DNA from 3 places in the Rhizobium sp. P43 genome. Region 3 is predicted to be linked to each of the others. Evidence: predicted binding sites of a transcription regulator. Region 3 holds the regulator's gene; each other region holds the start of a gene.

Region 1 (3,279 bases), 1.9 Mb from region 3:
TCGTTTCGCGGCGACGCTTCTTGGCCCAGTCCATCAACGCCTTCAGGCTCTGGTCGGCTTCCTTCACGCCCTGTGTGTATGTGGCAAGCGCACTTTCGCTGGCGGCCGACAGGGTTGGTGCGTCGATCTCGATGGTGTTCTTCGCATAGCGGTTTCGCTCATAGGGACCGTGGCCCTGAAGCGTAACGGCGAAGAAGAAGAATGGTTTCTCGGTGTCTTCCGCTTGCTGGATGATGTAGCGCGTCAGGGATTCGTCGGAGGCGAAGATGCCGCGCTTGTCCATTGCCGGCATGTTTTCTTCCGAGTGGAATTCCTGGAAGCCGAGCGATTGATAGACGTTGTTGCGGTTCCAGAACCAACCCTGGAACGGGTGGAATGCCTTGGTCACATAACCCTTCGATTCGAAAAAGGTGGCAAGCGACGGGACCGGACGACGGATATACTGCTGATAGGGGATGCTGCCATAGGGCAGGAAGGCGTTGGAGAAGCCGGTCAAGGCTTCGAATTCGACATTGGCGGTCATGCCACCAAACTCCGGTGAAAAGACCTGCCCGGATTGGCTCGCACGAATGGTCGGCATGGGATCTGCGGAGAAGCCTACGCTGTTCATGCGGGTGGGATCCCACAGGGATTCACTCATCACGACAATGACGTCGGCCTGACGGCCGGAGAAGAAGGACGCGGGGAGCCTGTCCGTCTGAATGTCTGTGATAGCGACATTGCTGTAGCCGGCCGGGGCCGCGACATTGGCCATCGGCACGTTGAAGGCGAAGGCGAGCAGGAAGCCGTTGTGCCGGTAGTTTTCTTTCTGGTCCCACATCATGGGCACGATGTTGAGGCGATCGCGGAACGCGGAAAACGCCATCGGATCCATCAGAGAGACGAAGCCGGCGAGAAGCGGAAATGCGACGGCCAGACGAATACCGCGGGCAGGCAGGTTCAGGCGCGGGAATACCTTGCGGCTTTTCCAGATCAGGGCGACAAACGCTACCACAAAGACAAGGCTGCCGACGGCAAGCCCGATTGCCTTGAAGGGCTCGGCCGCAACCATGGCCGGCATGAGCTGCATGATCTGACGACCGAAGAGCAGGTCGCTCGGGAAAAGCGGATCCGACAGGAAGAGTTGCTTCTGCCCCGAGAAGAATGCCGGCAGCAGCAACAGGGGGCCGACAAGCAGTGTCGACTGATAGGATTTGCCGATGATCGCATCGGCAAAGGCCAGAATGAGAAAGACGATACCGACGGCCACAGGGCCGGGACGGCTCGTCGAGGTCATGTATTCCACGACATCGATCATGCTGCCACGCGCCAGGACCTCGCTCAGCAGAACGATCGCCGCAGCAATCAGCGCCGTGTTGATAGACTGGACAACGAGCTGGACGATCCAGGACCCGCCGAGCTCACGCTCACGCACCGCACCGAAGGCGGTAAAGATGTTCGCGACTCGCGTTTTCGGGCTGGTCTGGACCACGTCGAACTCCAGGTCATGGGAGGGTGTCATGAAAGGTTCGCATAGGTGTCACATAAGTGTCATGAATGCTACATGAACCGAAAGCGAAGAACCTTTGTTCCCAGAAATTCCGGTGGTTTGGTTAGCGCCGGAGCACCATATAAAGGGGGCGCCCGCGAAGCGACGTTGCGATAGGGCGGGCGAGCGGCTAAATCGGTGTCATGAGCGAAGCAAAGAAGATCTCCGACGTCCTGCGCATAGCGGTGGCACAGTTCAATCCGACGGTGGGTGACGTCACCGGCAATCTCGCCAAGGCGCGTGCTGCGCGTGCCGAGGCTGCCGGGCAGGGGGCCGATCTCCTGCTCCTGACGGAGCTCTTCATTTCCGGCTATCCGCCGGAAGATCTGGTGCTGAAGCCCGCCTTCCTCAAAGCCTGTCTGCAGGCTGTCGAGGCGCTTGCCGCCGATACTGCCGATGGCGGTCCGGGGGTGATCGTCGGCTTTCCGCGGCAGGGCGAGAAGGGCCGGCACAATTCCGTTGCGATCCTCGACGGCGGCAAGATCCTTGCCTTCCGCGACAAGATCGATCTGCCGAATTACGGCGAGTTCGATGAGAAGCGCGTCTTCGTCGAGGGCGAGATGCCGGGACCGGTGAACTTTCGGGGTGTTCGCATCGGCGTGCCGATCTGCGAGGAAATCTGGAACGATCTCGGCGTTTGCGAGACGCTGGCCGAGACGGGGGCCGAGATCCTGCTCGTGCCGAATGGCTCGCCCTATTATCGCGGTAAGGTGGATGTCCGCCATCAGGTGGCGCTGCGCCAGGTGATCGAAACCGGACTGCCGCTGGTCTTCGCCAATCAGCTCGGCGGTCAGGACGAACTGGTCTTCGACGGCGCGAGCTTCGCCTTCAATGGTGACAAGTCGCTGGCCTTCCAGATGAGCCAGTTCGAGGAGACGCTGTCGGTCACGACCTGGCGACGCGCGGCCGATGGCTGGCGCTGTGACGAAGGGCCGATGTCGCGCATCCCGGAAAAGGAAGAGGCCGATTACCGCGCCTGCGTGCTCGGTTTCCGCGATTACGTCAACAAGAACGGTTTCAAGAGCGTCGTGCTCGGTCTCTCGGGCGGTATCGATTCGGCTATCTGTGCGGCGATCGCGGTGGATGCGCTGGGCGAGGAGCGCGTTCGCACGATCATGCTGCCCTACCGCTACACCTCGCAGGAAAGCTTTGCCGATGCCGAGGCCTGCGCCAAGGCGCTCGGCTGCCACTACGACATCGTGCCGATCCAGGAACCGGTCGAGGGCTTCCTCTCGTCGCTGTCGGACATGTTCGAGGGCACCGAGAGCGGCATCACCGAGGAGAACCTGCAGAGCCGTACGCGCGGCACGATCCTGATGGCGATCTCCAACAAGTTCGGCTCGATGGTGGTGACCACCGGCAACAAGTCGGAGATGTCGGTCGGCTACGCGACGCTCTATGGTGACATGAACGGTGGCTTCAATCCGATCAAGGACCTCTACAAGATGCAGGTCTATGCGCTGTCGGCCTGGCGCAACGCCAATGTTCCGCCGGGTGCGCTTGGCCCCTCGGGCGAGGTGATCCCGGCCAACATCCTGTCGAAGGCCCCCTCTGCGGAGCTTCGACCGAACCAGACCGACCAGGATTCGCTGCCGGCCTATCCGGTTCTCGACGACATTCTTGAATGCCTGGTCGAGAAGGAAATGGGTGTCGACGAGATCGTCGCTCGGGGCCATGACATTGCGACCGTACACCGGGTCGAGCACCTGCTTTATCTCGCCGAATACAAGCGCCGCCAGTCGGCACCGGGC
Region 2 (3,279 bases), 2.0 Mb from region 3:
AGCACGGCGCGCAGGTCCGGACGGGGCGTGACGTGGAAGCGGACTAGCCAGGCCTGCAGTCCGCTCCTGAACCATCGCGGCAGGTGTTCCTGCTGGCCGAAATCGACGATATGCAGCGACCCTTTCGGTGCAAGCGCGTCGATCCCCCTGTCAATCGCCGCCTGCCAGTCCGGGATCATGGAGAGCGCGTAGGAGATCATCACGCGATCGAAATGGGGTTCGGCAAAATCGGCAGGTCGGAAGGCTGTCGCATCCGCGACCTCAAGCCTTGGGGGAGAGGCTGTGCCCTGAAACTTCGCCCGAGCGGTTGCCAGCATTTCTGCCGAGATATCCAGACCGTAAAGGCGCGCCGCCGGGAATTGCCGGCGGGCCAGCACAAGGTTGCGGCCAGTGCCGCAGCCGATCTCCAGCAGCGAACCGCCCTTCGGAACATCCAGGCTCGTGATCATGTGGTCACGGCCGAGCAGATAGTATTTGCGCGTCAGGTCGTAAATATGGCGCTGGTAGCGATACATCCGGTCCATGCGGTCGGCATGGCTGTCATTCTGATCGGCTGCGAAGGTGGCAGGGCTTTCGCTCATGCGGGCCGCTTTTCGTAGATGTGGAAACCGCCATAGATGGCGGAGCGATCCTGACGGTTCAGGTTCTGTGAGCGGTCGGCGTGGTAATCCCACTGGGCGAGCAGATCCGGCGCGAGCTTGCCGTTCAGGATGCTCTCTTCCGCAGCCGTGCGGAAGATGACACGGGCGCCCTCGGCGGCGGTGCGCGTGATTTCGGTCCACAGCTCGTTCAACTGCCGCGGGTTCATCCAGTCCTGGGCGTCCAGAAGCACGTAACGGTCGACGCTGTTTGCCGGCTTCTTCGTCAGGAGCTCGGTGAAGCTTGCATGGTCGACCGTCACGCGATCGGCGGCATCGCGAATGGCGCAATAGTGCTGCTCCTGCAGATAGGTCGGCAGCACGCCTTCTTCCGGCTTCGGATAGCGGCGCATGAAGGCCTGCCAGGCGAAATAGTTGTCCTTCAGGAGGAAGTGGCAGCAGAGTTTTTCCAGCCTGTGGCGCAGGACGGGTGCGATCGTGCCGTCGTCGGCGAGCGATGCAAGCTCGTCATATTGCTGTGGCGGAATGCCGAGACCGAAGAGCGAACTCTTCTGGCGGGTGAGCCAGCGGATCAGCGGCTTGTCGAACAGCGGCGCGATCCGGCTGTCGAAGAACATGCGCTGTTCGCGCAGCGACCGGGTTTGCGCGAGTTCCTCCAGCCGCACGCCATGGCTGCGGGCAATCAGGTGGCCGATGGCGATGAAGCGGCCGAGCAGGCCGGTGCGATAGATGTTGCGATTGAAGACCGCGATGCGCCGGCGGCCGTCCAGTCCGCGCGCGTCCCAATGGCGCCGGGTGGCGGCGTCGAGATGGGAGGCGATATGGCGGTCATAGAGACGCACATTCGATTTCACCGAATGCTCGCCCAGCAATCGCCGGACCGATGCGTGGTCCGGAAGGTGGCGGAAGGCTGCGAGCTTCAGGCGGTTCAGCGCGATGTGGTTCGGGTTGAGATCGACTACGTCGATCGAGGCCGGACGGCGGCTCAGGTAAGCCAGCATATTGCAGCCGCCGGAGCCGATCGTCACGATCCGATGGCCCTCGGCCAGGTCCATGGCCTGCATGTCGACTTCCGGATCTTCCCAGATCTGGGCGTAGACGAGGCCTGAGAAAAGCCAGCCGAACACGCGTTCCGACATGCCGGCGGGTGAGAGGGCTGCGTGCTGCAGCAGGGCGTCCTTCAGCTTCTCGTTTCCGCGAAATCCGGCATCTGGTGCAAGCTCGGTCATATCGATCCGCCGTCCTGTTGTGTTTCACGGCGTGTAGCGTCGCGTTGCTACAGTTTGATGACGTCACCCCCGAAGGACGGTAACCGAATTTCAACGCATTCTATGCAAATTCTCCTCAGTTATTTTTGGGGTGTTTAACATGATGTTAAGTGAAATCCCGCTCGGCAGACGTTTGCATTATGGTCTTGCCGGCTTTGTTGGCGGTGCTGCCGCGCCTCTTGCGATTGCGGTTCCGTTGGTTGCTCAGTCCGGTTTTCCGGCGCTTTCCACTACACTCAGCGATCATTGGTCCCTTTTGGCTGCTTGCTGCCTGCCGCTTGTCGGCACGGCCCTCGGTTGGCGCATCGCTGCCTGGGAGACAGCCTTGCATGACCGCATTCGCCACCTGGAGGGGGGCGCGTCGGTGCTCAGAGCTGCCTCACGGACCGACAGCTTGACCGGTCTTGGGAACCGCCAGACGCTGAATGAGGCGCTTGCGAAAAGGCTGGAAACCGGCGGCCCTGGCGGCGGTACGTTGCTTCTCCTTGATCTTGACCGATTCAACTACGTCAACGGCACGCTGGGACATGCTGCCGGCGACGCCCTGTTGGTGGCCGTTGCGGATCGCCTGCGTCAGGCTGCTGGCGGGGATGCAGAGCTCTACCGGATCGGGGCTGACGAGTTTGCGGTCATCCTTCCCCAAGTGCATCGGAGAGCCGTTGCAGAATTTGTCTGCCTGGAGATCGAGCAGGCCATGGCGGTGCCTTTCGACCTCGCCGAGGGCCGCATCATGGCCGATGTCAGCATCGGTGCGGTCCATATCTCTCCGCAGGATGAGGACCCGGCCCGCTTGCTTGAGCGGGGAGCTATGGCGCTCTATCGTGCGAAGGAAGCTTTCGGGCCTGCACATGCCTTCTACGACGAGACCGTCGCCCGTGAGGTGAGGCACGGTCTGGAACTCGAACGGGATCTTTCCCGAGGCTTCGTCGATGGTGAATTCTATCTCGAGTATCAGCCCATCGTCGGCGTCGAGAGCGGCGAAGTCCGCTCGCTTGAAGCGCTCCTGCGCTGGCGTCATCCGGAAAAGGGGTTGATTACACCCGATGTCTTCATCCCTCTTGCAGAGAAGACCGGTATCATCCAGCTGATCGGCAAATGGGTTGTACAGCAGGCCTGTGCCGCCGCCGCGACATGGCCGGCACCCACCGGTGTCAGCGTCAATGTGTCCGGGGATCAGTTCAAGGATCCGCAATTCGTTGCCCACATCCTCGATTGCCTTGTCGACACGGGGCTTGCGGCGGAGCGCCTCACGGTCGAGGTGACGGAAGCGGTGTTCTCCGTCGATATCGACCTTGTCTGCCGCAGTCTGGCGGAATTGCGGTCGGCCGGTGTGCGCATTGCGCTTGACGACTTCGGAACGGGCTTCTCCTCCATCAACAATCTGAGACTTTTCCCGCTCGACGAATTGAAGA
Region 3 (3,279 bases):
CGGCAAAGGTCACGTCGGTCAAACGCGTGGCCAAGGCTTCCTGCCCCGGCACTTCGTAAAGGTTGGAGAGATGCCAGACCTTGTCGGCCTGATCCTTCAAAGCGCCGACGACATGCGGATGGCCATGGCCAACAGATGTTACGGCGACACCGCCCGCGAAATCGAGATAGCGTTCGCCAGTTTCCGTCACCAGCCAGACGCCCTCGCCTCGCTCGAAACGCAGTGGCGCCCGATTGTAGGTCTGATAGAGCGGCGTAGCATTGGCCATGGCTTCACAATCCTTCTCGACATTCCGGCACCAGGTACGGAACAGCCCATGACAGGGCCTCGAAAAAATTAAAAATGCCGCCTTGCGGCGGCGTCGGCACTATCAGCATTTCGTCCTGGGATGTCAACGAATTCCGCAGGAATCGCAGGAGTAGTCGCCGAATCGGCCCACTCGCCTAAAGAGCGTGCGCGACAAGATTCCACCTGTTGCATACTTGACTCACTCGGGAAGCAAGTTGGGGAAAACCGGAAAATCGATTCCAGATGATTCCCGCGACTCTTGTCACGGAGTCGGCGTGCCTCTAGGTTAAATTTCATTAATAGATTGCATGCGGCGGAAGTGCTCACCGACAGTATCGAGGCGGTTATGTTTCGGATTCGTCCGAGGCATGGGTGATTGATTCTGCCATGACAGACGCGAGCGGCGGAGAGATATGGCATGAACGTGCAGTGGAGTGATGAGAGGGTCGAAAGACTGAAACGGCTGTGGGCCGAAGGCCTCAGCGCAAGCCAGATCGCTGCCCAGTTGGGCGGCGTTAGCCGTAATGCCGTGATCGGCAAGGTTCACCGTTTGAACCTTCCGGGCCGCGCCAAGGCCGGTGGCAGCACGTCTGCTGCACGGCCTGCCAAGCGCCCGGCGCAGACGCAGCGTCCCGCTGCGTTTCCGAACCGCCCGGCGGCCAACACGACGACACGCACAGTGGCCCGGGCATCCGGAGCGACGATGCTGAAGGAAGAAATCGAAGTCGAAGTCTACGAGGAAGTCGAAGTCCGTCGCCCGCTCAATGTGGTCGTACCGATTTCGCGTCGCCTGGCGCTGACCGAGCTCACCGAACGCACCTGCAAGTGGCCGATCGGCGATCCGATGAAGGACGACTTTCACTTCTGCGGCTGCGAAATCGCAGATAGCGCGCCTTACTGCACCTATCACGCGAAGCTCGCCTATCAGCCAGTGAGCGAACGTCGGAAGGCGGCACGCTGAGCAATCGAGCGGTCGCAAGATCAGGACTTCGATCAGGCCCTTCGGGGCCTGTTTTCGTTTGACATGATGCCAACAGAAAAGGCCGCGACAGATAACCGCGCGGCCTTGCATAATCACTTGTCAGGAAGCCGTCAGGCTTCCATGGAATAGCCCGCTCCGCGAACGGTGCGGATGACATCCTGCATGTTGGAGAAGTTCAGAGCCTTGCGCAGGCGACCGACATGCACGTCTACGGTGCGTTCATCGACATAGATGTCATGACCCCAGACGCCATCAAGAAGCTGCGAGCGTGAGAAGACACGGCCGGGCGATGCCATCAGGAACTCCAAGAGCCGGAACTCGGTCGGTCCAAGACGCACTTCGCGGCTCTTGCGATGCACGCGATGGGTCTCGCGATCGAGCTCGATATCGCCGCAACGCAGGACGCTGGACAAGACTTCCGGCTTGGCGCGACGGAGCATCGCCTTGACGCGGGCCATGAGTTCCGGGGTCGAGAACGGCTTGACAACATAGTCGTCGGCGCCGGTCGCCAGACCCCGAACGCGTTCGCTTTCTTCACCCCGCGCCGTCAGCATGATGATCGGCAGGCGCTCGGTCTCGGGCCGCACACGCAGACGGCGGCAGAGTTCAATGCCGGATACGCCCGGCAGCATCCAGTCGAGGATCAGGAGATCCGGAACACGCTCCTGAAGCCTGATCTCGGCCTCATCACCCCGAAGGATGGTCTCAACTTCATAGCCTTCGGCTTCCAGATTGTAACGGAGGAGGACCGACAGGGCCTCCTCGTCTTCAACTACGGCAATCTTCGGCTGCATCGATCATCAACCTCGCTGGCCACAATCACTCGGTGATCGCACCGACGGAAGAAGTCAGGTCTTCCTTCGGGCGTTCGCCTTCCGGCTGGGCGCCGGTGGTCATGTAGTAGATGGTCTCGGCGATGTTGGTCGCGTGGTCGCCGATGCGCTCGATATTCTTGGCGCAGAACAGCAGATGCGTGCAGCTTGTGATGTTGCGCGGATCTTCCATCATGTAGGTCAGGAGTTCGCGGAACAGCGAGGTGTAGATCGCGTCGATCTCCTCGTCGCGGTCACGGATGGACTTCGCCTTCTCGGCCGAGCGTGTCGTGTAGACATCGAGCACTTCCTTGAGCTGGGCGAGTGCAAGGTCGGATAGATGTTCGAGGCCACGCGCGAGCTTGCGCGGCACGCCGGTTGCCTGGATGGCCACAACGCGCTTGGAATTGCTCTTGCCGAGATCGCCGACACGCTCAAGATCGGCGGCGATGCGCAGCGCACCGATGATTTCGCGCAAATCCGATGCCACCGGCTGCCGCTTGGCAATGGTTATGACTGCCTTGTCGCCAATCTCGCGTTCCATGGCGTCCATGAGAACGTCGTCGGAGATCACCTTTTGAGCGAGCGCGGCATCAGAATTCACCAGAGCGCGCACGCTTTCGGCGACCATCTGTTCTGCCAGACCGCCCATTTCGGAGATGCGGCGCATCAGGAACTTCAGTTCCTCGTCGAAGGCCGAGTAGATGTGTGTGGAGCCCATTTGAAACGTCCTTGAAATTGAGTTCGACCGTTGATGACGTCAGGGCTCAACCGAAGCGGCCCATGATGTAATCCTGGGTGCGCTGGTCATCCGGGTTGGTGAACATCTTGTCGGTATCGTTCTCCTCGACGAGGTTGCCGAGGTGGAACATGGCGGTGCGCTGGGAGACGCGGGCGGCCTGCTGCATGGAGTGGGTCACGATGACGATGGTGAAGTTCTCGCGCAGCTCGTGGATCAGTTCTTCGACCTTGGCAGTCGCAATCGGGTCGAGCGCCGAGCAGGGCTCGTCCATGAGGATCACTTCAGGGCTGACTGCAACGGCACGCGCGATGCAGAGACGCTGCTGCTGACCACCGGACAGACCGGTGCCCGGGGATTCGAGACGATCTTTCACTTCGTTCCAAAGCCCGGCCTTCTGGAGTGCAATCGCAACGATCTCATCCAGTTCAGCCTTGTTGCGCGCCAAGCCATGGATA

The links. The regulator PhoB, encoded in region 3, activates phosphate uptake and scavenging genes when phosphate is short. The targets are predictions, from matches to a motif close to TGTCATNNANCTGTCAT.
Region 1: a site for PhoB is predicted at 1,518-1,534, ahead of AC1PUL_RS06350 (LTA synthase family protein). Genes of this name have one in related genera too.
Region 2: a site for PhoB is predicted at 1,875-1,891, ahead of AC1PUL_RS05550 (BtaA family protein). Genes of this name have one in related genera too.

What each region holds. Positions count from the first base shown of each region.
Region 1 covers NZ_CM161539.1:1,281,483-1,284,761, forward strand. Annotated here, with positions in the region: gene AC1PUL_RS06350 (LTA synthase family protein) at 1-1,501, opposite strand, end outside; gene AC1PUL_RS06355 (NAD+ synthase) at 1,672-3,279, shown strand, end outside.
Region 2 covers NZ_CM161539.1:1,115,911-1,119,189, forward strand. Annotated here, with positions in the region: gene AC1PUL_RS05545 (class I SAM-dependent methyltransferase) at 1-581, opposite strand, end outside; gene AC1PUL_RS05550 (BtaA family protein) at 578-1,828, opposite strand; gene AC1PUL_RS05555 (putative bifunctional diguanylate cyclase/phosphodiesterase) at 1,968-3,279, shown strand, end outside.
Region 3 covers NZ_CM161539.1:3,135,348-3,138,626, forward strand. Annotated here, with positions in the region: gene AC1PUL_RS15660 (acetylornithine transaminase) at 1-268, opposite strand, end outside; gene AC1PUL_RS15665 (GcrA family cell cycle regulator) at 713-1,249, shown strand; gene phoB (phosphate regulon transcriptional regulator PhoB) at 1,381-2,064, opposite strand; gene phoU (phosphate signaling complex protein PhoU) at 2,090-2,803, opposite strand; gene pstB (phosphate ABC transporter ATP-binding protein PstB) at 2,850-3,279, opposite strand, start outside.